4 regions of the Nocardiopsis mwathae genome follow, and region 4 is predicted to be linked to each of the others. Evidence: riboswitches for the same ligand, from Rfam matches in the RefSeq annotation. Region 4 holds a riboswitch; each other region holds the start of a gene.
What was found. A riboswitch is a leader RNA that binds a small molecule or an ion and turns the genes downstream of it on or off. The one in region 4 is predicted to bind cobalamin.

Region 1: linked by a shared signal. The riboswitch ahead of metE (5-methyltetrahydropteroyltriglutamate--homocysteine S-methyltransferase) and the one ahead of HNR23_RS23490 (ABC transporter substrate-binding protein) in region 4 are both predicted to bind cobalamin.
Region 2: linked by a shared signal. The riboswitch ahead of HNR23_RS14555 (putative cobaltochelatase) and the one ahead of HNR23_RS23490 (ABC transporter substrate-binding protein) in region 4 are both predicted to bind cobalamin.
Region 3: linked by a shared signal. The riboswitch ahead of HNR23_RS04365 (energy-coupling factor ABC transporter permease) and the one ahead of HNR23_RS23490 (ABC transporter substrate-binding protein) in region 4 are both predicted to bind cobalamin.

What each region holds. Positions count from the first base shown of each region.
Region 1 covers NZ_JACHDS010000001.1:1,346,462-1,348,652, forward strand. Annotated here, with positions in the region: gene HNR23_RS05415 (polysaccharide deacetylase family protein) at 1-458, opposite strand, end outside; cobalamin riboswitch at 853-1,038, shown strand; gene metE (5-methyltetrahydropteroyltriglutamate--homocysteine S-methyltransferase) at 1,237-2,191, shown strand, end outside.
Region 2 covers NZ_JACHDS010000001.1:3,378,409-3,380,599, forward strand. Annotated here, with positions in the region: gene HNR23_RS14555 (putative cobaltochelatase) at 1-953, opposite strand, end outside; cobalamin riboswitch at 1,010-1,139, opposite strand; gene HNR23_RS14560 (LLM class F420-dependent oxidoreductase) at 1,326-2,191, shown strand, end outside.
Region 3 covers NZ_JACHDS010000001.1:1,095,746-1,097,936, forward strand. Annotated here, with positions in the region: gene cbiQ (cobalt ECF transporter T component CbiQ) at 1-129, opposite strand, end outside; gene HNR23_RS04360 (energy-coupling factor ABC transporter substrate-binding protein) at 142-633, opposite strand; gene HNR23_RS04365 (energy-coupling factor ABC transporter permease) at 637-1,356, opposite strand; cobalamin riboswitch at 1,389-1,604, opposite strand; gene cobC (Rv2231c family pyridoxal phosphate-dependent protein CobC) at 1,810-2,191, shown strand, end outside.
Region 4 covers NZ_JACHDS010000001.1:5,360,734-5,362,924, reverse strand. Annotated here, with positions in the region: gene putP (sodium/proline symporter PutP) at 1-314, opposite strand, end outside; cobalamin riboswitch at 657-852, shown strand; gene HNR23_RS23490 (ABC transporter substrate-binding protein) at 949-1,983, shown strand; gene HNR23_RS23485 (FecCD family ABC transporter permease) at 2,148-2,191, shown strand, end outside.

The sequences.
Region 1 (2,191 bases), 4.0 Mb from region 4:
CCTGCCAGCAGTTCGGTGGAGTAGGCGGTGGTCCCGGTCGCCGTGTCGTACCAGTAGGTGGCCCAGGCGGTGCGCTCGCCCTCGTCGTCCTTCTCGTCCTGGGTCAGCCGCACGGCCATGACGTCGTCGCCGGCGACGCTCAGGTTCCACCCGATCTTGATGGACTCGGCCTTGGGGACGGCCCCGAGGAAGTCGTCCCGCTCCCGGTCGGTGATCTCGTCGAGCCGCTTGGCGAGCGGGTCGGCGTTGGGGACCTTGGGGTAGCTCAGCGACGCCGTGACACCGTTCTCCTCGGTCTCCTTCTTCTCCTCGGTGACGTCCGGGACGTTGTCGAGATCGACGACGGTGAGCTCGTCGGCCTCACCGGTGGCCTTGGCGCGCTCGGGCTGATCCGACCGTCGTTCGGCATCGGGCGAGGTACAGGCGCCGAGCGCCAGGGCGGTCGCGAGTGCGACCACGAGCGGGGCGAAGACCCGAGGCAGGCGTGGGGTGCGCCGACCGGCCGCGGTCGGCGCGGGCGAATGGGGCGTGGTGAACGGCGTGTGGGAGCCGCCTGGATCTGTCTGCAAGGGAAGGAACGTCTTTCGCATTTTTGGGGAGTTCTTCAGACCCGAAATCTCGGTCGAGCAGGGGTCCGGATCGCCTTCGCCTGGGGGAGTTCCGGAGGTGGAACCGGGCCCACGCAACGAGCTTAGAACGGCAGAGGGGCCGCCCGCTGTGCTGACAGGCAATAAGAGCGTCAACACCCGCTGACCGGAACGCAAAACCCCAGCAAGAGGGATGATTCGGGCGGATGGTGGCATGTCGGACTCAAGCGCCCGCGGGCGCGTCCCTATACTGGCAGCCGCGGTCGGTACACGCATGGCATCCGCCGGGCGTGTCGTAAGAGGGAACCCGGTGCGAATCCGGGACTGCCCCGCAGCGGTGAGTGGGAACGACAGCCGTCAACAGCACTGGGCCGAAACGCCTGGGAAGCGGCGGCCGGTAGGTCGCGTACCGGACATCCGGTGCGCATGCCCACGAGTCCGAATACCTGCCCTCCGCCCGCGGACGCGCCCGCGTCCGCGGTAGGTCCACGTGCCCCGAGGGAGGGCCGAGGGCGGCGGGCGCCACGCGTGCACCCGTGCTCCCGCGCTGCTCCCCCGAACGGTACGGCCGGACCGCCGACGGCTGTTCGACGAGGGAGAGACAGAGCCAGATGACTATCCGAACCCCGTTCCGCGGCGGTGGTGTCCGATGACGACGACCGTGCTCGGCTACCCCCGCATCGGCCCGGACCGCGAGCTCAAGCGCGCGAGTGAGGCCTACTGGAGGGGACGCACCACCGTCTCCGAACTGGACGCCGTCGCCGCCCGACTGCGCCGCGGCGTCTGGGAGACGCTGCGCGACGCCGGGGTGGCGGAGATCCCCGCCAACACCTTCTCCTACTACGACCACATGCTCGACACCGCGGTCCTCTTCGACCTCGTGCCCGAGCGGTTCCGCACCCCGGCCTTCGCCGGGGAGGGCCGCGAGGCCGAGCTGCGGCGCTACTTCGCCATGGCCCGGGGCGCCGACGACGTCGCCCCCCTGGAGATGACCAAGTGGTTCGACACGAACTACCACTACCTGGTCCCCGAACTCGCCCCCGGCCGGCGGCCGCGCCTGGCCGACCCCGCCAAACCACTCTCGGAGTTCACCCAGGCCAAGGGGCTGGGCATCCGGACGCATCCGGTCATCGTCGGCCCGCTCACCTTCCTGATGCTGGCCAAGCCCGCCGCCGACGCTCCGGAGGGCTGGCGGCCGCTGGACCTGCTCGACGACCTGCTGGGCTGCTACGCCGAACTCCTCGCCCGCCTGGCCGCCGCAGGAGCGCACCAGGTGCAGCTGGACGAGCCGATCCTGGCGACCGACGACGGCCGCGCCGAACCCGTCGCGCTGGAGCGGGCCTACACCCGGCTCGGTGAGCTCACCGACCGTCCGGAGCTCTTCGTCGCCACCTACTTCGGGTCCATCGGAACCGCTGCGCTCGACGTCCTCAAGCGCACCGGCGTGGAGCGTATCGGCCTGGACCTGGTCGCCGGCCCGGAGTCGGTGGACGAGGTCGCCGCCGTCTCCGGTCTGGGCGGCAAGACCCTGGTGGCCGGCGTCGTCGACGGGCGCAACGTCTGGCGCGCCGACCTCCCCAAGGCGCTGTCCACCCTGGGCTCGC
Region 2 (2,191 bases), 2.0 Mb from region 4:
CGGCGGCGCCGGTGCGGCAGGGCCAGGCGGGCGGCGTCGCGGACGTCGTCGGAGGTGACCTCGATGTGGTCGCGCCAGGCGGCCAGGGCCATGGCCGCGCGGGCGGTGACGATGTCCGCCCGCAGCCCGTCGACCTCGAACGCCGCGCACACGGCGGTGACCTGGCGCAGCGCGGCGTCGGAGAGGACGACCCCGGGCAGCCGCTTGCGTGCGGCGCGGATGTGCGCGGCGAGTTCGGCGTCCTCGCCGGAGTATCCGGCGGCGAAGGCTCCGGGGTCGGTCTCGAAGGCGAGGCGGCGGCGCACCACCTCGGCCCGCTCGGCCGGGTCGCGGGTGGCGGCGACCTCGACCGTGAGGCCGAAGCGGTCCAGCAGCTGCGGGCGCAGCTCGCCCTCCTCCGGGTTCATGGTGCCGACCAGAAGGAACCGTGCGGCGTGCGCGACCGACACGCCCTCGCGCTCGACGTGCGAGGTACCCATCGCCGCCGCGTCCAGGAGGAGGTCGACGAGGTGGTCGTGGAGCAGATTGACCTCGTCGACATAGAGGACGCCGCGGTGTGCGGCGGCGAGCAGGCCGGGTTCGAAGGCTTTGACACCCTCGGTGAGCGCGCGCTCGATGTCCAAGGAGCCCACCAGGCGGTCCTCACTCGCGCCGACCGGCAGCTCCACGAGGCGTGCGGCGCGCTCGGCGGGGACGGCGCCGTGGGGGTGGGGCCCGTCGGGGCACCGGGGGTCCGCGGCGGCGGGGTCGCAGGAGAACCGGCAGCCGTCGACGATGTCGAGGTCGGGCAGGAGCGCGGCGAGGGCGCGCACGACGGTGGATTTCGCGGTGCCCTTCTCACCTCGGACCAGCACACCGCCGACCGCCGGGGAGACGGCGTTGATCAGCAGCGCCAGTTTCAGGTCGTCCATGCCGACGACCGCGCTGAAGGGGTAGCGAGCCGGAGCGCTCACGCGGGTCAGTCCTTCCTCGGGAGTCCACGCCCATAGGGGTCGGTCGCGGCGCCGTGCAGTCTCCTGGCTCCCAGATCGCCGCGTCCCCGCCGCCTTCCCACCGGTGTCGTCCGGCAGTGGCTACGGTCGCGGGTCCGCTCCCTGGTCACAGTGGCGGGACCGCCCCGGATTCGCACCGGGTTCCTGCGTGCGGCGGCGGACCCCGGTAGGGCCGCACCGCCGACGTCGGCACCGCCCACCAGAATGGCACACGCCCGCCGGAGGACACTCCCGCGTCGGCTTTTCGGGCCGACCGGCCTATCCGGATGCTGAAACCGGTTCTAGCATGCGGTCCAGGCACCCGCTTCCCGCCGAGCGACCGATGGAGCGCACATGGCCACGGACCTGAAGCTGGGACTCGCGGTGGGGTACTGGGGTGCCCGCCCCGACGACGCCACCGCGACCGTACGGGCCGCCGAGGCCCTCGGGTACGACTCGGTGTGGACCGCCGAAGCCTACGGATCCGACGCCTTCACCCCGCTGGCCTGGTACGGAGCCCGGACCGAACGGATCGGCCTGGGCACCGGGATCGTGCAGCTCTCGGCGCGCACCCCGGTCGCCACCGCCATGCACGCGCTCACCCTCGACCACCTGTCCGGTGGGCGCCTGCGGCTCGGCATCGGGGTGTCCGGCCCGCAGGTGGTGGAGGGCTGGTACGGGCAGCCGTTCCCCCGCCCGCTGCAGCGGACCCGCGAGTACCTGGACATCATGCGCCGGGTCTGGCGCCGCGAGGCACCGGTCACCGCGCCGGGACCGCACTACCCGCTCCCCTATCCGGGCGGGACCGGGCTGGGCAAGCCGCTGAAGCCGATCACCCACCCGCTGCGCCCGCACATCCCCGTCTACCTGGGTGCCGAGGGACCGAAGAACGTCGCGCTGGCCGCCGAGATCGCCGACGGCTGGACCCCCCTCTTCTACCACCCGCGGATCAGCCCCGACGTGTACGCCGACGCGCTCGCCGGCGCCCCCGACGGCTTCGACATCGCCTGCACGGTCGCGGTGATCCCGCACGAGGACACCGCCGCGGCGCTGCGCGCGGCCAAGGCGCCGATCGCCTTCTACATCGGCGGCATGGGCGCCCGGGATGAGAACTTCCACCTCAACGTGTTCGTGCGCATGGGCTTCGCCGAGGCAGCCCACCGGGTGCAGGAGCTCTTCCTGGCCGGGCGCCGTGAGGAGGCGGTCGATGCCGTCCCCGA
Region 3 (2,191 bases), 4.3 Mb from region 4:
GATCACCGCCCCCGGCCAGGCGGGGAGCACCAGCGCGCACAGCAGCAGCCCGCCGAAAAGGGTGCCCTTGACGGCGGGGTGCACGTCCCGCCAGGGGCTGCGGTAGGCGGCGGCGTCGATGGCCAGCATCGCGGGCGCCGCTCAGTCGCGGGCGGGGGCGGTGCCGTCCGGGGCGTCCCCGTGCGGGGACGCGTCCGTGGCGTCGGGGTCCCGGGGAGCCCCGGTGGTCCCGGCGGCCGAGGCGGCTGCCGACGGTGCCGGGGCCTGTTCCCGGCGCATACGGGAGCGCGTGTGCACGACACCGAAGTAGTAGCCGATGATGCCCGCGCCGATCGCGGCCTGCACCGCGAAGATGCCCGACTCGACCTCGGCCGAGGGGGCCTCGAACAAGGGGTCGAGCCACGGCTCGTAGGCCGGTGCGATCTCCTCGACGGCCTCCTCGCCCTGTTCGTCGGCGCCGGGGAAGGGTTCGTCGAGGTGGTCGCCCGCGCCGGTCACCAGTGGAAGCGCCGCGATCACCGCGATGACGGCCACCATGGCCCAGGTGATCCACGCCCGGGGGCGCGGGCCGCCGTCCCGGCGGGGGTCGGTGCCCTGGTCCGGCCGGGGCTGCTGCGGCTGTGCCGGTGTCATCGTTCAGGCCTTCTTTCGCTCGGTCGGGGCACCGGCGGTCGCCGCGGAGCGCAGCACGCCGAGTCGCAGCAGCTCGCTGCGGCTGGCACTGATGAGCAGCCGCACGATGACCACGGTCATCAGGCCCTCGATGACCGCGAGCGGGATCTGGGTGACGGAGAAGATGGTGCCGAACTTGATGAACGCGCCCAGGACGCCGGCCTGGGCGTCGGGGAAGGCCAGTGCCAGCTGCAGGCTCGTCACCGAGTAGGTGGCCAGGCTGGCCAGGCAGGCCGCGAAGAACACCGACAGCCCCAGCGAGGTGTTCTCGGTGAGTGCCCGGGTGAGCCCGCGTACCAGCCGGAACACACCGTAGGCGACCCACGGGCCGACGATGGCGAGCGAGAAGACGTTGGCGCCGAGCGTGGTCAGCCCGCCGTGGGCGAGGAGTAACGCCTGGAAGAGCAGGGTGATCGTGCCGAGTGCGGCCATGACGGGTGGTCGGAAGAGGACCGCGCCGAGACCCGTCCCGGCCGGGTGCGAGCTGCTGCCCGTGACGGACGGGATCTTCAGGGCGGACAGCACGAAGCAGAAGGCGCCGGCGGCGCCGAGGAGCAGCTTGGACTCGGGGTTGGTGCGGATCGTCGTCGTCAGCGCGCGGACGCCGTGGATGACGAACGGCGCTGAGACCGCGGTCCAGGCCACGGCGTGGACGGGCGGGAGGAAACCTTCGGCGATATGCATCTGTAGGGGACCAATCTCCAACACCTCGTGGACGGTCGTCGTATGCCGTGGCCGGTCTCCTGGCTGCGGGTCGACGCCCGTCGCCGGCCTTCCCAGGAGAGCGTCCGCGTACGGATGCCCTCCCAGTGGCCGTCACCGCCCGCTCCGCCGGAGGCAGGGGACGGGGCCCCGGGCTTCCCGTTCACAGTGGCGAGGGCCGCGCCGGTTTCGCACCGGACTTCCCGAACACCACGGCTCCCTGAAGGTAATGCCCTGGTCGTGCGCTTTGCAATAGCCAAAGATTCGCAATAGGTGCAGATGGGGCGACCGAAATCCCGACCCGGTGCGCGCTTCGGCCGCTCCGCAACGGTGCGGCCGGGCCGAGGGGGCGGGAAGCGCGGGTGTAGGGTGCGCTGTCGTCCGGTGCGGCGCGGGAACGGGAATTCGGCGAGGTGGTTTCTGGTGCGGGACACGGTGGGACGGTCTGCGGGCGCAGGCGCGCCCCCGTCGACCGCGGCCGAGGCGGACCTGCGGCACCACGGCGACGCCGAGACCGGCCCCGGGCTGCTCGACTTCGCGGTCAACGTGCGGACCGGGACGCCCCCGCCGTGGCTGGCCGAGCGGATCCGCGCGTCCGTCGCCGACCTGGCGGCCTACCCCGACCCCTCCGCGGCGCGCCGCGCCGTGGCCCGGCGCCACCGGCGCGATCCGGCCGAGGTGCTGCTCACCGCCGGGGCGGCCGAGGCGTTCGTGCTGCTCGCGCGGGTGCTCAGGCCGCGCCGTGCGGTCGTGGTGCACCCCCAGTTCACCGAGCCCGAGGCGGCCCTGCGCGCGGCCGGCCACCGGGTCGAGAGGG
Region 4 (2,191 bases):
CGGGCGTCGGTGGCGCGCTCGGTGTAGACGCGCAGCCGGCCGGCGATCAGGTACCAGCTGGCGGCGAAGCCGATCGCGAGGCCCACGGCGATCCACGCCTCGCCGAGGCCGGAGAGGTAGATCGCTCCGGGGAGCCCCAGGAGCAGCCACGCGCTGAAGTCGCTCGCGTTCGCGCTCAGGCCCGCCACCCAGCTGTTCAGCTGGCGGCCGCCGAGGACGAAGTCGGACAGGGAGGTCGTCCGCTTGTAGACCCAGAGCCCGATCGCGACCATCGCCACGAAGTACATGGCGAAGGTGACGGTCGAAGCCACCATCGAACTGCTCACTCGGCTCCCCTCTTTTCTCTGCTCGTCGGGATGCGGATGAAGATCACAGGAATCGACCGAATCCTGTCTTGCGGGTGAAACGTATGGCAATGACCGATATGGACTTGGTCACTGCTTCGAGACCTGGCCGATGCCTGGGTCGTCCAGGGTTGTTCGGTCGGCCATCCAGTCCGTCCAGACCTTGTCCGACCCGACATTTACCGTAACGAAGGGTACATATAGGCAGGTCATGGCTTTACCTTGACCCAGTGACGCACACCCCTCCACCTGGTGTCCCGCACCACTTCGTGCTCAAGATCACGATCTGATGCCGCTCTTCCGCTTCACCCCATATGGCCTCCCGCCCTGGCCCTACGATCGCCAGTGGCGACGGAAACCAGGAAGCCGGTGCGAATCCGGCACGGTCCCGCCACTGTGACCGGGAAGTCGAACCCAGACGTCACGGCCACGGCGCGCACGCGCGCCGGAAGGCCGGGGGAGGCGATGATCCGGGAGTCAGGAGACTGGGCCGTCGCGTCACCGTCGACCAGGGGCGCGGACCCCGGGCCGAGCGGGCCCGCGGCCCTGCCAGCGCGGACGTCCGCACGTCCCGCCGCGCCCGGATCCCGTGAGAGGACCGGACGTGCCCATCCCACCCCACCCCTTCTCCTTGGCCGGCTCCCGCCGCCGAGTCGCTCCCTTCACCCCCACCGCCACGGCAGCGGCGGCGTCGGCAGCGGCCCTCGCGGTCGCACTCACCGGCTGCGGCACCGGGCCGACCGAGGACGCCACCGCGGACTCCCCCGAAGGCTTCCCCCTCACCCTCGACAACTGCGGCACCGAGGTCACCGTAGACGCGCCTCCGGAACGCGCCGTGACGCTCAACCAGCACGCCACCGAGGTGATGCTGGCGCTCGGCCTGGAAGACCGGCTCGTCGGCACCGCCTACCTCGACGACGCGGTGCTGCCGGAGTTCGAGGAGGCCTACGACGCGATCCCCGTGCTGGCGGACGAGTACCCGTCGTTCGAGCAGGTCCTGGAGGCCGACCCGGACTTCGCCTACGCGGGCTTCGGTGCCAGTGCCTTCGACGCCGGCGAGGGGCGGGGACGCGACGCCCTGGACGACGTCGGCATCGCGACCTACAAGAACATCGAGGAGTGCACGGACCCCGTCACCGTGGACACCGTCGCCGAGGAGATCCGCGCCGTCGGGTCGATCTTCGATGTCGAGGACCGGGCCGACGAGGTCGTCGACTCCATCGAGGCGCGGGTCGAGGAGACGCAGGACCGGCTGGACGGCGTCGACCCGGTGGACGTGCTGGTCGTCGACAACATCGACGCGACCGTGTTCACCGCGGGTGGCAAGGGGATCGGCAACGAGATCATCAAGCGAGCCGGAGGGCGCAACGTCTTCGACGACCTCGACAAGGTCTGGTCCGACGTCTCCATCGAGCAGGCCGCCGAGCGCTCCCCGGACGCGATCCTGATCTACGACTACGGCGCGACACCGGTGGAGGAGAAGAAGCGGGCGCTGCTGGAGAACCCCACGCTCGCCGAGATCCCGGCGGTCAAGGAGGAGCGGTTCGCCGTACTACCGCTGTCCTCGGCGGTGGTGGGGGTCCGGGTCGGCGACGCCGTCCACGAGGTCGCCGAGCAGCTGCACCCGGACGCCTTCTGAGCGGCGGCATGTCGAAGCGGACGTCCGACGCGTCGTCGGGCCCCACCCCGCGGGGACCGGGGGCCGCGTCCCGGCGGCGCGGCGACGGCGGGACACACAGGCCGAACGAACCCGACGCGAACAGTGGGCGGCAGGAGCGGCAAGGGTGGCGGGGGTGGCGCCGGGTGCTCCGGCGGCGTCACCTTCCCGCTCCGCTGGTGGTGGCGGT